One region of the Modestobacter marinus genome, then DNA from elsewhere that is predicted to be linked to it. Evidence: riboswitches for the same ligand, from Rfam matches in the RefSeq annotation. Region 1 holds a riboswitch; each other region holds the start of a gene.

Evidence for each region. A riboswitch is a leader RNA that binds a small molecule or an ion and turns the genes downstream of it on or off. The one in region 1 is predicted to bind cyclic di-AMP.
Region 2: another riboswitch for cyclic di-AMP. It lies ahead of FB380_RS16855 (VldE C-terminal domain-containing protein); the one in region 1 lies ahead of FB380_RS18820 (M23 family metallopeptidase).
Region 3: another riboswitch for cyclic di-AMP. It lies ahead of FB380_RS15785 (aggregation-promoting factor C-terminal-like domain-containing protein); the one in region 1 lies ahead of FB380_RS18820 (M23 family metallopeptidase).

The regions. Positions count from the first base shown of each region.
Region 1 is NZ_JAAMPA010000002.1:596,527-601,409, forward strand. It holds gene FB380_RS18810 (M56 family metallopeptidase) at 1-218, opposite strand, end outside; gene FB380_RS18815 (BlaI/MecI/CopY family transcriptional regulator) at 215-601, opposite strand; gene FB380_RS18820 (M23 family metallopeptidase) at 772-1,995, opposite strand; cyclic di-AMP (ydaO/yuaA leader) riboswitch at 2,008-2,149, opposite strand; gene ccsB (c-type cytochrome biogenesis protein CcsB) at 2,241-3,212, opposite strand; gene lnt (apolipoprotein N-acyltransferase) at 3,202-4,833, opposite strand.
Region 2 is NZ_JAAMPA010000002.1:178,730-183,612, forward strand. It holds gene FB380_RS16840 (DODA-type extradiol aromatic ring-opening family dioxygenase) at 1-239, shown strand, start outside; gene FB380_RS16845 (hypothetical protein) at 236-595, shown strand; gene FB380_RS25550 (quinone oxidoreductase family protein) at 600-1,574, shown strand; cyclic di-AMP (ydaO/yuaA leader) riboswitch at 1,731-1,882, shown strand; gene FB380_RS16855 (VldE C-terminal domain-containing protein) at 1,904-2,797, shown strand; gene FB380_RS16860 (alpha/beta hydrolase) at 2,846-3,673, shown strand; gene FB380_RS16865 (protein adenylyltransferase SelO) at 3,712-4,883, opposite strand, start outside.
Region 3 is NZ_JAAMPA010000001.1:3,369,111-3,373,993, forward strand. It holds gene FB380_RS15765 (Dyp-type peroxidase) at 1-292, opposite strand, end outside; gene FB380_RS15770 (cupin domain-containing protein) at 326-718, opposite strand; gene FB380_RS15775 (universal stress protein) at 934-1,488, shown strand; gene FB380_RS15780 (class I SAM-dependent methyltransferase) at 1,493-2,140, shown strand; cyclic di-AMP (ydaO/yuaA leader) riboswitch at 2,345-2,492, shown strand; gene FB380_RS15785 (aggregation-promoting factor C-terminal-like domain-containing protein) at 2,509-3,408, shown strand; gene FB380_RS15790 (YceI family protein) at 3,558-4,157, shown strand; gene mftD (pre-mycofactocin synthase MftD) at 4,307-4,883, shown strand, end outside.

The DNA of each region.
Region 1 (4,883 bases):
GCGTGGAACACAGCACCCAAGCCGTCCGCGAGGGTGGTGATCGGGATCAGCTGGGTCACGCCGGCCAGGACGAAGGCGGCCACGGCGGTGAAGGTCAGCGCCTGCCACGCGAGGATGCCCAGCCGGGGTGCCTGGGTGGTCCAGGCTGCGTTCGCCAGCCGGGGCCCCGCGACGAGGATCGCGACACCGGTGGCGGCGAGTGCGAGGCCGGCGATCATGCCGAGCCGCCGCCGGCCGGCCGCGCTCCCTTGCGGGCAGCCTCCACAGCCTCGCGCAGCTGCGCGACCGCGTCCGGTTGCAGCTCGGCGACGAAGTGCATGAGCACCTCCTGCTGGTCGCCTGACTCGGCGAGGACGTTCTGGAGCAGGGCTGCGGCATGCTCAGCGCGGCTTCGGACCGGGCGGTACAGCCAGGCCCGGCCGACCATCTCCCGGGTGACCTGGTCCTTCTTGTGCAGGTTGTCCATGACCGTCATGACGGTCGTGTAGGCGAGGTCCCGGGATGAGTTCAGCGCCCCGAGGACGTCCCGCACCGTCGCCGGCTCACCCCGACGCCACAGCTCGGCCATGATCGCCGCTTCCAGCTCACCGAACGGGCGCACTCCCCCACCTCTCGTGACCGTCTCGTCGACGCCCCTGCGGGACGGCGATGAGCTCGCCGTCCCGTGTCTACTGTCTTGTCTCGCACACAGCCTAGGCATTCGGGGCCGTCATGCTCCGGAAGTGCCGCGGTCGGCTCACCCGCCGGGGAACCGTCACGGCAGCCCCTGGCTCACACCGCGCAGGCACCGCCCAGGGAGATGCCGCGGGCAGCCAGCCATGGGGCCGGGTCGTTGCGGGTGGCATAGAGCCCCCCTGTGTGCAGCTCCACGTGCACGTGCGGCCCGGTGGACTGGCCACGGTTGCCGACCTCGGCGATTTGCTCGCCCGCGGTGACCACCTGTCCGGCCGTGACGAGGGCCTGGTTGATGTGGCCGTAGAGGCTGATCGTTCCGTCCGGGTGCTGGAGGTACACCGCCAGCCCGAAGCCGTTGGCGGCTCCGGCGTGCAGGACCACACCGGAGTCGGGTGCGTAGATGGGCGTGCCGATCGGCGCGGCGATGTCCACGCCGTTGTGGTTGGTCCCCCAGCGACTGCCGAAGCAGGAGGTGACCCGTCCGGCTGCCAGCGACGCGGTCCCTGCCGCCGATGCGGCGGTCACGGCCCGCTGCCGTTCGTCGACGGTGGCCACGGGGTCCGCATCACCCTGGGCAGCCAGGAGCTGGACCTGCGCTGCCTGCAGTTGCTGCTCGAGCACCGCCTTCTCGCCCGCGGCGGCGTCGTAGGCGGTCTGCGCCTGCACCAGCTGGGCCTGGGCGTCGACGGCGACCTGCTGCGCGGTGCGCGCGGCGGCGTCACGGCCGGCGACCGCGTCGCGGGCGGTCTCATCCGCGCGCTGCACCTCTGCCTCGACCGCCCGCAGTGCGTCCAGCCGCTCGGTGCGCTCCTTCCCGATGAGCTCGAGCGTCGCAGCTCGCTCGAGGAGGTCCTCCGGGCTCCGCGCTCCCAGGAGCGTCACCGCGCCGCTCAAGGCGTCGGCACCCATGTAGGTCTCCCGGCCCAGCTCTGCCACGTCCTCCTGGACAACGGCGCCGGCAGCTCGCGCGGCGGCCAGGTCTGCGGCGGTGCTCGCGGCCGCGGCCTGCGCCGTCAGCAGATCCTGCTCCGCCACCCGCGAGGCCTCACCCGTGGCTTCGGCGAGGACGGTGAGTCGCTGCAGTTCCACCTCGGCGCGTCCGAGGAGCTCTTCCACCCGGGCGATCTCGGCTCTGGCGGTCTCGGACGCCGACTGGGGCGAGGTCTGCGCGATGTCGCTGTCACCGGGAGCCGCGACCGCGGAGGTCGTGGTGAGTGCCAGTTGCAGGGTGATGGCCGCGGCGATGGTCAGGGGCGCCCAGCGGGCCAGGGGCCGCCGGAACGTGGACAGGGATGAGATCCGGTGGTGCAGGGTCGCCAAGGCGACGGTTCTCCGTTCTTCCTGACTGCCTACCGGGTTAGCTGACGGGTTCGGACGGGAAGCTGCCCTACCTGCCTTTGCAGGATTCACCCCATGGGACATGGGTCCCCGGTCCACCTCGGGATGCCCGTCGGTGGTTCGGCGTGTCCACCCGAGGTCCTCGAGGCGAGGAGCATGGCCCGGGTGGACCGGAGAGCACGCTACTACGAAGCTGGGTAGTTGTCACGGTCCGGTAACGAACCGCCTCAGGAGACGCCCCCGTAGGAGTGCAGCCCGGTCGACACCAGGTTCACGAACAGCAGGTTGAAGACCAGGGAGGCCAGGGCCACCAGATTGGTCCACGCCGCCGGCCGGCCTCGCCATCCGGCGGTTGTGCGGGCGTGCAGGTACGCGGCGTACAGCGCCCAAGAGATGAAGGCCCACGTCTCCTTCGGGTCCCACCCCCAGAAGCGACCCCAGGCGCTCTCCGCCCAGATCGCCCCGGCGATGACGGCGAACGTCCAGATCGGGAAGCCGAAGATCGCCGTCCGATGTGCCACCTGGTCCATCGTCGCCGCGCTCGGGAGTCTGTCGGCCCAGCCTGCCGATCGGCTCCCGGTCGTCAACGAGGAACGCTCCCGCCGGACGGCGACGAGGTAGAGGGCGCTCGCCACGCCGCTCACGATGAAGACGCCGAAGGACAGGATTGCGGCGGACACGTGCACCACCAGCCAGTTCGACCGCAAAGCTGCCACGAGCGGCCCGGACTCGGCGTACAGGTACAAGCCGATGAGGACCAGCGCGATGACCGTCGGGCCTAGCACGAAGACACCGATCCGCCGCAGAGCCGGCATCCGCATCGCCAGCACCAGATAGGCAACCACTCCCACCAGCACGGCGGCTGTGGCGAACTCGTACATGTTCCCCCACGGCACCCGCCCGGCGGCGACACTGCGGCCGATGAGCACCCCGGCCTGCGCGAGCGCCCCGACGAGGGTCAGCGCGACACCCACCCGGCCGCACCGGGCACTGCGGGGACCTACGGGCACCACTCCGCTCGACGGAGGGGGCAGGGGGCTCGCCCCACCTGCTCGGACCTCGGCCCGCTCGGCCCGGCTGCGGATCGATGGCCGACCGAAGGCGAGCTCGGCGGCAAAGCCGAGCGCCGCGAGCGCGTAGACGGCGACCGCGACGCCGAAGAGCGTGTCGGACAGTTCGGCGAACGTCTCAGTGCCCACGAGGACCTTCCTTGCCGGGGTGACGTACAGGGGTCGAGGGAGCCGGCCGGGTTCGACGGCCGAAGACACGGGGAGCGAGGAGGGCGACGCCGGCCAGGCCTGCGAGAACGGTCTCGGGGAAGGCGCCCAGCCGGGTGGCCACGGTCGTCTGGGTCCGCTGCGCCACGGAGCCGACGAACACGTACGGGCTGAAGAGCTCGGACTGGTCGACGACCGTCCCGTCCGGCGCGATCACCGCCGAGATGCCGCTGGTCGCCGCCACGGCGACGGTGCGGCCGTGCTCGATGGCGCGCATGCGGCTCATGGCCAGCTGCTGCTGACTCTCCGCGGTGTAGCCGAAGGTGGCGTTGTTGGTCTGGACGACCAGGAGACTGGCGCCGCCGTCCACGACGTCGGTGACCAGCCCGTCGTAGGCGATCTCGAAGCAGATGACGTCGCCCAGGCGCACTCCGCCGACATCGAGGACTCCAGGCTCGTCGCCGGGCAGGAAGTCACGCCGTAGCAGGTCGACCTTGTCGCTGAACAGCCGGAAGAAGGAGCGGGCGGGCATGTACTCGCCGAAGGGCACCGGGTGCCTTTTGGCGTAGCTCTCGCCGGGACCGGTCATGGGATCCCAGACGATCCCCGCATTGGTCAGGTAGCGCCCCGGCCCGTCCAGCACGGCACCGATCAGGATCGGTGCGCCGATCGCCCGCGCGGCGCGGTCGATGACCGTCGCCGCGTCCGCGTTCAGGGAGGGGTCGATGTCCGATGAGTTCTCCGGCCAGAGGACGACGTCCGGTTGCGGGCTCCCGCCGCGGTCGACCCGTTCCGCCAGCAGCAGGGTCTGCTGCACGTGGTTGTCCAGCACTGCCCTGCGTTGGGCGTTGAAGTCCAGGCCGGACCGAGGGACATCGCCCTGGATCACTGCGACGGTCGCCAGCTCACCACCCGCCGTCAGCTGCTCCCCCGGCAAGGGGAGCCAGGCCAGCAGGCCGAGACCCGGGACGACGAACGCCGCACCGAGCGCACGAAGTGCTCGTCGTCCCGGCTCTGGCTGGCGGGCGCATCGCCGTCGCCGCCAGTCGGCAGCCCGGACGAGGAGGATTGCGAAGGACGTCCCGGTGAGCGCGACGGTGAAGGTGACCAGCGGGACACCTCCGTAGGCGGCGAAGGAGGCGAACGGGCCGTCCGCCTGGCTGAAGCCCAAACGCCCCCAGGGGAAGCCGCCGAACGGCACGCGCGAGCGCAGCGCTTCCTGCGCCACCCACAGACCGGCCGCCCAGATCGGTGCGGCCGGCAGCCGACCGACCACCGCGACGCCCGCACCCATGGCCGCGTAGAAGGCCGCCTGGACGACCGACAGCGCGACCCAGGGCAGATCGCCGACGAAGATGCCGGTCCAGGTGAGCAGCGGCAGGAAGAACGCGCAACCCATCACCATCCCGAAGCCGGCGCCGGCGCGCGCCGAGCGCCCTCTGACGATCAGCATCAGCGCCATCGGCCCCACCGCCGCCAGCGGCCACAGCCCGAACGGCGGGAAGGCCAGCCACAGTGCGAGCCCGCCGGCCAGGGCGAGGAGCAGAGCGACGAGCAGCTGACCCAGCAGGTGCTCACCCCCGCTGCGGTGGCGTGGTGGCACCGCGGGGACAGCCTGAGCATCGACCGTGGACGTGGAGATGGGCAACGTGA
Region 2 (4,883 bases), 420 kb from region 1:
CCGTCGAGTGGATCGCCAGCGGGGACATCGAGGGCTGCCTGGCCGAGGTGTCCCTGGAGTCCCTGCACCACCCGGGCAACGCCACCCACGGGTTCATGGACTTCATGCTGATGATGGGCGTGGCCGGCGAGGGCGCGAAGGCCGACCACGTCGACACCCTCGACCTGTTCCACACCATGGAGGCCTACTTCACCTGGTACCCCAACGGGGTCCCGAGCGGCAGCGGGGTGTCGGCATGAGCAAGTACCTGCTGGACAAGTTCCTGTTCACCGTCGACCGCGACCCCGAGCTGACCGAGCGGTACCGGGAGGACCCGGCCGGCACGGTCACCTGGTGGGAGCAGGAGATGGCCAACACCATGCTCAACTGCATCCCCGCCGAGAAGACCACCTGGCTGGCCTTCACCGACGATGAGCGCCGCGCGCTGGCCGAGCACGACCACGTCGCGCTGTTCCAGATGGGCGCGCACCCCTTCCTGACGCTCACGCTGTTCATCGCGATGTTCGAGCGCGACCACGGGCCGATGGAGTACCAGCGCGCCTACGGCAGGGCGATGGAGCACATCTCCATGCCGTACCCCGACATCGCGACCTGAGCCGGTGCGCGCCGCCGTCCTGACCGAGCCGGGTGCGCCGCCGACCCTGGCGGAGCACCCGGACCCGGTGCCCGGGAAGGGGCAGACCCTGGTCCGGGTGACCGCCGCCCCGGTCGTGCCGCTGGACCTGCTCTGCGCCTCCGGGACGTCGTACTTCGGCCGCCCGGCTGTGCCCTACGTCCCCGGGGTGCAGGGGGTCGGGGTCGTGGTGTCGTCGGGGCTGCTGGCCCCCGGGACCCGGGTCTGGTTCGCCACCTCGGCGGGGATGAGCCCGGGCGACGGCAGCCTGGGTGAGCTCTGCGCCGTGCCGGACGCCGACGTCGTCCCGCTCGCCGGGGACCTGCCCGACCCGGTCGTGGCGGCACTGGGTCTCTCGGCGGTGGCCGGCTGGATGGCGCTGACCTGGCGGGGGCGCCTCCGGCCGGGGGAGCGGGTGCTGGTGCTCGGTGCCGGCGGCGCGGTCGGCCAGGCCGCGCTGGGGGCCGCCCGCGCGCTCGGGGCCTCGCGGGTGGTCGGGGTCTGCCGGTCGGCCTCCGCGGCCGACCGGGCTCGCCGGGCCGGCGCCGAGGACGTCGTCCTGACCGGGGACGGCGACGACCTGGCCGCGCGGATCCGGCAGGCGGTCGGCTCCGACGTCGACCTCGTCGTCGACCCGGTGTTCGGTGCCGTGGCCGCGGCGGCCTGCTCGGTACTGGCGCCCGGGGGGCGGCTGGTCAACCTGGGTGGCGCGGCCGGGGACGCCGCCGAGTTCTCCTCCGCCGTGCTGCGCAGCCGCAGCATCGACGTCCTCGGCTACACGAACAACGCGCTCACCGGCGAGCAGCGGGCCGCCGCGCTCACCGCGGTGCTGCGGCACGCCGCGGCCGGGCAGCTCCGGGTGGAGCACGCCGTCCTGCCGCTGGCGCGGGTCCAGGAGGCCTGGGCGGCCACGGCGGCGGGCAGCGGGAGCCGGTCGGTCGTGGACCTGTCCGAGCCCTGACCGGACGCGCCGGTGGAGACGTACGGGACGGGTGTGACCGGTGGGCAACGCGAGGAGCATCACCCGATGAACTGCCCGGGGCGGATTGTCACGATTCGATCACGCAGCTACGTTGGCTCGGTCCAGTCGGTCGCCACGTCCCCGCCCGGGGAGCCCGACCGGACGCCGCCGAGTCGCCCTCCGGGGCGAGCCGGGGACCCACCGCACCACTGGGGTGAATCCCGCCTCCGGGCAACCGTCCGGAGCGGGTAGGGCTGCTTCCCGCCCGAACCCGTCAGCTGACCTGGTAGGCGGCCATCGGAAGACACCTGTACGGAGCACTCCTGCCCATGCGCGCCCGCACCACCACCTCCCGCTCCGCCAGCCACCGGCGTTCGCCGGCCGGCATCCGCCGCCCCGGGCTCTACCTGGGTGTCGCGGCGGCCGGGGCCGTCCTGGTCAACGTCGTCGTCGGAGTCGGTCCGGCGGCCCAGGCGGACCCCGTGGCGTCCGAGCCGGTCAGCGTCGCCGAGCAGCTGGGCCTGGCCGCCGGGTCCAACGCCGTGGACGGGGTCGAGGACCTCCGGCCGCTCGAGGAGCTCGCGGCCAGCCGGGCCACCCGGGAGGCCGAGCAGACCGCCGCCCAGCAGGCGCAGGTGGCAGCCGACCAGGCCGTGCTCGACCAGCAGGCCGCGGAGGCCGAGGCCGCCCGCGTGGCCGCCGAGGCCGAGGCCGCAGCCGCCGCGGAGGCAGAGGCGGCTCGCGTCGCCGCCGAGGCCGCGGCCGCCGCCGAGGCCCAGGCGGCCGCCGCGAAGCCGGCTCCGGCGCGGGCCAGTGCCGCGGCCCAGCCCGCAGCCGCAGCGGCCGGTACCGCGGTGTCCACGATCGCGAAGATCAACAACACCGCCGGCCCGATCAAGCCGCAGGCGCAGGCCGCCGCGAACGCCGTGGTCAGCAACGTGCCCGGCGCCGGCTCGATCACTCTGGGCGGCACCCGGCCCAGCGCCGCCGACCCGCACGGTCACCCGTCGGGGCTGGCGGTGGACTACATGGTCATGTCCGACTCCGCGCTCGGCGACGCGATCGTCGCCTACCACATCGCGAACTGGGCCGAGCTCGGCGTGGACTACATCATCTGGGAGCAGCGGATGCTCTCCTCGCCCGGCGGCTCCTGGAAGCAGATGGAGGACCGGGGCAGCGTGACGGCGAACCACTTCGACCACCCGCACGTCAACTACCGCTAGGCGACCTTGGCGCTGGCCGGGGCGGCCCAGGACGACGACGATGGGGTCGTGTTGCGGTCGGTGCTCCGGGCCGCGCTCATCGGTGTCATCGTCCTGGTCGTGGTGGTCGGCCTGCTCTGGACGTTCCAGCGCCGCCTGATCTACCTGCCCGACGACGGTCCCGTCCCGGCCGCCGCCGACGCCGTCCCCGGTAGTCGGGACGTCGAGCTGACCACCGCCGACGGGCTGGCCCTCGGTGCCTGGTTCGTGCCCGGCCCGACGGCCGACGCCCCCGCGGTGCTGGTGGCCAACGGCAACGGCGGTCACCGCGCTGTCCGGGCACCGCTGGCTCGGGCTCTGTCGGCCGCTGGACTGGCGGTGCTGCTGTTCGACTACCGCGGGTACGGCGGCAACCCGGGCAGCCCGACCGAGGCCGGGCTGGCGCTGGACGTCCGTGCGGCGCGGGACTGGCTGCTGGCCGAGGGCGGGGTCTCTGCGAACCGGCTGCTCTACTACGGGGAGAGCCTGGGCGCCGCCGTCGTCACCGAGCTGGCCGTGGCGCACCCGCCGGCCGGACTGGTCCTGCGCTCGCCGTTCGTCGACCTGGCCGCGGTCGGCCGCGAGCACTATCCGTTCCTGCCGGTCCGGCTGCTGCTGCGCGACCGCTACCCGGTGGCCGAGCAGGTCGCCCGGGTCGAGGTGCCCACCACCGTCGTCCTCGGCACCGCCGACTCGATCGTGCCGCCGGAGCAGAGCAAAGCGGTGGCCGCTGCCGCCGGGCAGCTGCACCGCACGGTCGAGGCACGCGGCGCCGACCACAACGACGCCGTCCTGCTGGACGGCGACCAACTGGTCGCCGCCGTCGTCGAACTCGCCCGGCTGACGACCGGCACCTGACCACCAAAATGGCCATTTTGGTGGTGGGGGGTGGGGGGTCAGGTGCCGCAGAAGGTCTGGTAGGTGGCGCCGAAGTCGGCGGGGGCGGGGGCGGCGTACCGCGCCAGGTCCGGTCGCTCGGTGTACGGGTGGGTCACGGCGTCCAGCAGGGGGCCCAGCGGCGCCAGGTCGCCCGCGGTCGCCGCGCTGAGCGCCTCCTCGACGAGGTGGTTGCGCGGGACGTACACCGGGTTCACCCGGTCCATGCCGTCGGCGTCCGGGGCCAGCGCGCGCCAGCGCTCCGCCCACGCGTCGAAGGTGGCCAGGTCGAGGAACAGGTTGCGCACCGGGTCGACGTCACCGCGGGCGGCGGCGCCGAGCAGGCGGAACGCGGACGTGTGGTCGACGTGGCCGGCCTGCAGCAGCGCGAGGAACTCCTCGACCAGCGGCGCGGCCACCGCGTCCTCCAGGCCGTCGGGGAGGCCCAGCTTGGCCCGCATCCCGGCCGACCAGGCCGCGTCGTACTGCGGCCGGAAGCGCCCCAGCGCCTCGACCGCGAGCTCGATCGCCCGCTCCTGCTCCTCGGCGAACAGCGGCAGCATCGCCTCGGCGAGCCGGGCCAGGTCCCACTCGGCGACGATCGGCTGGTTGCCGTAGGCGTAGCGCCCGCCGGTGTCGATGGAGCTGTAGACCGTGGCCGGGTCGTGGGCCTCCAGGAAGGCGCACGGCCCGTAGTCGATGGTCTCGCCGGAGATGGTCATGTTGTCGGTGTTCATCACCCCGTGCACGAAGCCCACCTGCATCCACCGGGCCACCAGCTCCGCCTGCGCGGTGACCACCGCGGCGAACAGCGCGAGGTACGGGTCCTCGGCCTGCGCGCCCTCGGGGTGGTGCCGGCTGATCGCGTGGTCGGCCAGCCGGCGCAGCAGCTCGGGCTCGCCGCTGACCCGGGCGTACTGGAAGCTGCCCACGCGCAGGTGGCTGCTCGCCACCCGGGCGAGGACGGCGCCGGGCAGCAGGGTCTCCCGGCGCACCGCGCGCCCGGTGGAGACGACGGCGAGCGAACGGGTGGTGGGGATGCCGAGGGCGTGCATCGCCTCGCTGATCACGTACTCGCGCAGCATCGGGCCGACCGCGGCCAGCCCGTCGCCGCCGCGGGCGAACGGCGTGCGCCCGGAGCCCTTGAGGTGCAGGTCGCGCAGCCGGCCGTCGGCGTCGGTCAGCTCACCGA
Region 3 (4,883 bases), on a different contig from region 1:
CGACCCAGAGCCAGGCGTCGTGCTGGGTGGCCGGCATCCGGTAGCGGCCGGCGCCGACGAGGTCCTCGGTCCAGCCCGCGGCGTCCGCCGGGGCGTCGTCCGGTGCGACCGCGGCCCACAGCTCCGGCCGGAAGCCGACCACCAGGTTCACCCCGCCGGTGGAGGACAGCGGACCGGTGAGCCCGGCCACCCCGCGGACCAGGTCCGCCGCGGAGCAGCCGGGCTCGAGGTCCAGCTCCAGGTAGCAGTGCTCGGGGGTGCCGAGGGCGAAGATGCCCGGCTGCGTCGTCACGCGGTCAGCCTGCCCGATCGGCACACCCCGGGCTCAGCTGGTCGGCGGCTCGTCCTTGCCGGCCTCCTCGAGCGCGTCGGCCTCCTCCTTGGTCTTGTGCACGGCCTTGTCGGCGTGCTCCGGCGGGCCGTAGACCGTGTAGAGCACCAGCGGGTTCACGCCGGTGTTGAGGAAGTTGTGCTTCTTGCCGGCGGGGACGACGACGAGGTCACCCTGCGCGACGTTCTTCTTCTGCCCGCCCACGACGGCCTGGCCGGTGCCGCTGACGAAGGTGAGGATCTGGTCGATCTCCTCGTGCACCTCCTCGCCGATCTCCCCGCCCGGCGGGATCGTCATGATCACCAGCTGGGTGTGCTCGCCGGTCCACAGCACCCGACGGAAGTCGGCGCTCTCCTCGGCGACGGTGGCGATGGTGAAGTGCTCCATGGCTGCCGTTCCTCCTCGATCCAGTCGTTCCTGCCGGCGTGCGCCGGCCCAGGAGAAGTGAAGAGCAGTGCGGCCTCCGGCGCGATCCGAGCCCGCCGGTCGGGCGACACGAGCCGGTCAGGCCCTCCGACCCTGCCGTTCTCCCGGCCGGTGGGAGAGGCTGTCCGGTGCCGGGTACCGGCAGAGCACGGACGGACGAGCACAGGAGGACGGCGTTGACGCAGCAGCCAGGAGACCAGCCGGGGGACGCAGCCCTCACGGCCGAGCGGGACGAGGCGGCCACCGAACTGGCCGGGGTCGAGGGTGAGGTCTCGACGCGTGCCGTGGTGGACGGCGGCGTCGTCGTCGGGCACGACGGCTCCGACTGCGCCCAGGAGGCGCTCCAGTGGGCGGCCGGCCTGGCCGAGCGCGCCTCGTGGCCGCTGCACGTCGTCCGCGGCTGGCGGATCGCCACCGCACCGCAGCCGGCCAGCTGGGAGCCGGGCTACGTCCCGCCGATCAGCGAGTACGAGCAGGCGGTGCAGGCCGACCTGGAGGCCGACGTCCGGGCCGCGCTGGGCGCGGAGCGCGCCCGTGCGGTCAGCTGCCACGTCGTGCACGCCGCGCCGGTGCGCTCCCTGATCGAGGCGGCCCAGCACGCCGACCTCCTCGTTGTCGGCGCCCGCGGGCGGGGCGGCTTCGCCGGGCTGCTGCTCGGCTCGGTCAGCGACCAGGTCACCCGGCACGCCCCGTGCCCGGTGACCGTCGTGCGCACCCAGCACAAGGCCTGACCGCGTGGTGGTCCAGCAGCCCGTCCCACCGGCCTTCCTGCGGGCGCACACCCGGCTGGACCGCCCCTCCCTCGTCCCCGAGGTGCAGCTGCACGTCGCCGACGACGTCGTCGCCCTGTGGGAGGCGATGGAGACCGAGGGCGGCGGCGCCGGCGAGGACCCGCCGTTCTGGGCCGCGGCCTGGCCGGGCGGGCAGGCCCTGGCCCGGCACGTCCTCGACTACCCGGAGCTCGTCGCCGGCCGCCGGGTCCTGGACCTGGGGGCCGGCAGCGGCCTGGTCGCCGTCGCCGCGCTGCTGGCCGGCGCCGGCGGGGTGCTGGCCAGCGACGTCGACCCGTACTCGCACGCGGCGGTCGGGCTGAACGCCGAGGTGAACGGGGTCACCGGCGTCGAGGTCGTCGGCGACGTGCTCGACGAGGAGCTGCCGGAGATCGACGTCGTCTTGGCCGGCGACGTCTGCTACGACCGCGAGATGACCGCGCGGGTGTTGCCCTTCCTCGGGGCGGCCTGGCTGCGCGGGGCCACCGTGCTGCTGGGCGACCCCGGGCGCGCGTACGTCCCGAAGGAGGGGCTGCTCGCCCAGGCGGAGTACGACGTGCCCGACGCCGCCGGGGGTGGGGTGCGCCGGACGACGGTGTGGCGGCTCCCCTGAGAGCACCCACGGGGCGACCGCCCTGGTGCTCCAGCGGGGCGGCTGTCCTGGGTGCTCCGTCACATGTGCCCCACTGGTTCGGCGGTGACCAGGGCGAACGTGGCAGATGTCGACGAGTCCGGCGCCGGGCATTGTCACGAGCGGGTCACGGCCTCTACCTTGGCCGGGTCCGGTCGGACGTCTCGTCCCCACCCGGGGAGCCCGCACCGGATGCCGCCGAGTCGCTGCTCGCAGCGAACCGGGGACCCACCGCACCACTGGGGTGAATCCCGCCCGGGCACCGCCCGGCCGGGTAGGGCGCCTTCCCGCCCGAACCCGTCAGCTGACCCGGTAGGCGGCCGCGGAAGACCCACGGAGCCCCTCTCTCGATGTCCCGTCGCACCACCGTGTCCTCGTCGGACGAGCAGTTGCCCGCCACCGAGGTGCTCCCGCTCCCGGCCGGTGCCGAGGAGGCGCCGATCGCCCGGCGCACCCGTCGTCAGCCCCCCGGTGGCCTCCGCCGGCCCACCCTGTACCTCGGCGTCGCCGCCGCCGGCGCGATCCTGGTCAACGTCCTCGTCGGCGCGGAGCCGGACGCCCGGGCCGAGGCCGCCGTCGAGCCCGCCGGCATCGCCTCCCAGCTCGACCTGGGCTCGCAGCAGACCGGTACCGCCGTCGCCGACGGTCGGCTGACCGACCGGCTCGGCCAGCTGGCGGCCAACCGCAGTCAGCGCGAGGCCGCGCAGGTCGCCGCCGCGCAGGCGCAGGCCGCCGCCGACCAGGCGGTGCTGGACGCCCAGGCCGCCGAGGCCGCCCGGCTCGCCGCCGAGGCCCAGGCCGCGGAGGAGGCCCGGATCGCCGCCGAGGCGCAGGCCGCCGCGGAGGCCCAGGCCGCGGAGGAGGCGGCTGCGGCCGAGCGGGCCGCCGCCCGCGCGCCCGCGCCGGCCGCGCCCGCCCCCGCCCGCGCGCCGGCGGCGGCCCCGGCCGCGTCGTCCGGCTCCGGCTCCTTCCAGGACTACGCCCTGGGCAAGCTCGGGGGTGACCAGGCGGAGTTCTCCTGCCTGGAGAGCCTCTGGGGCAAGGAGAGCGGCTGGAACCCCAACGCCCAGAACCCGAACAGCACCGCCTACGGCATCCCGCAGTTCCTGGACTCCACCTGGGCGAGCACCGGGATCGCCAAGACCTCCGACGGCTACCGGCAGATCGACGCCGGGCTGATCTACATCGAGAACCGCTACGGCTCGCCGTGCGGCGCGTGGGCGCACTCGAAGGCCAAGGGCTGGTACTGAGCCACCGGCGCTCCGCAGCGAGGCCCGGGTCCCGCGGGACCCGGGCCTCGCTGCGCCCGGGCCGCGTACCGGTGGCCCACCTGTGCGCCGGCGCGGGACCATCGGGGAGGATCGAACAGTTCGACCACCGAGAAGAGGAGCGCTGACCCGTGGGCAAGCACCGCGCACCCGAGGGCGCCGCGACGGACTTCGACGCCGCCACCAGCGCCCTGGCAGACGTGACCGGCGACTACACCGTCGACGTCACGCACACCCGGATCGGCGTCCGGGCCCGGCACGCCATGGTGACCACCGTGCGGGGTGCCTTCACCGACTTCTCCGGCACCGCCCACCTGGACGTCGCGACGCCGGCGGCCAGCAGCGTGCAGCTGCGGATCGCGACCGCGAGCATCGACACCGGCACCCCGGACCGGGACGCGCACCTGCGCTCGGCCGACTTCCTGGACGTCGAGCAGCACCCGGAGATGGTGTTCGTCTCCACGGCGGTCGAGCAGGTCGACCGGGACGTCTACCGGGTCACCGGCGACCTCACGATCAAGGCGGTCACCCGGCCGGTCTCGATCGACTTCACCCTCACCGGCTCGGCGCTGGACCCGTTCGGCAACATGCGGGTCGGCTTCGAGGGCGCGCTGGCGATCAAGCGCAGCGAGTGGGACCTCACCTGGAACGCGATGCTCGACACCGGTGGCGTGCTGGTCAGCGACCGGGTCCAGGTGGAGTTCGACGTCTCGGCGATCAAGGACTCCTGACCCCGCGGGCTGTGTCCCAGCACACTCCCTGCCGCTAGGGTGGCACTCAGTGCCACGCAGGGTGCCGTCGTCCCGGACGACGCCTGCGGCGGCGACCCCGGCCGACGACGGTGTCGGCCGGGACGGGTCGAGCAGCAGGGGGTCCACAGATGGCGAACGCGTGGTTCGAGTCGGTGGCGGAGGCACAGCGGCGGGCGAAGCGCCGGCTGCCCAAGGGCGTCTACGGTGCGCTGGTCGCCGGCTCCGAACGGGGGCTCACCGCGGAGGACAACCTCGCCGCCTTCGCCGAGCTGGGCTTCGCGCCGCACACCGCCGGGCTGAGCAACGACAAGCAGATGGCCACCCGCGTCATGGGGCAGGACGTCGCGCTGCCGGTGCTGATCAGCCCGACCGGCGTCCAGGCGGTCGACCCCGACGGTGAGGTCGCCGTCGCCCGGGCCGCGGCCTCCCGCGGCACCGCCATGGGGCTGTCCTCGATGGCCAGCAAGCCGATGGAGGAGGTCATCGCGGCCAACCCGCAGACCTTCTTCCAGCTGTACTGGGTCGGTGACCGCGACCTGATGGCCGCCAAGGTCGAGCGCGCCCGCCGGGCCGGGGCCGCCGGGCTGATCGCCACCCTGGACTGGTCGTTCGCCTACGGCCGGGACTGGGGGAGCCCCTTCATCCCCGAGCGGATCGACCTCGAGGCGGTGCGCCGGTACGCGCCCCAGGTCGCGCTGAAGCCCC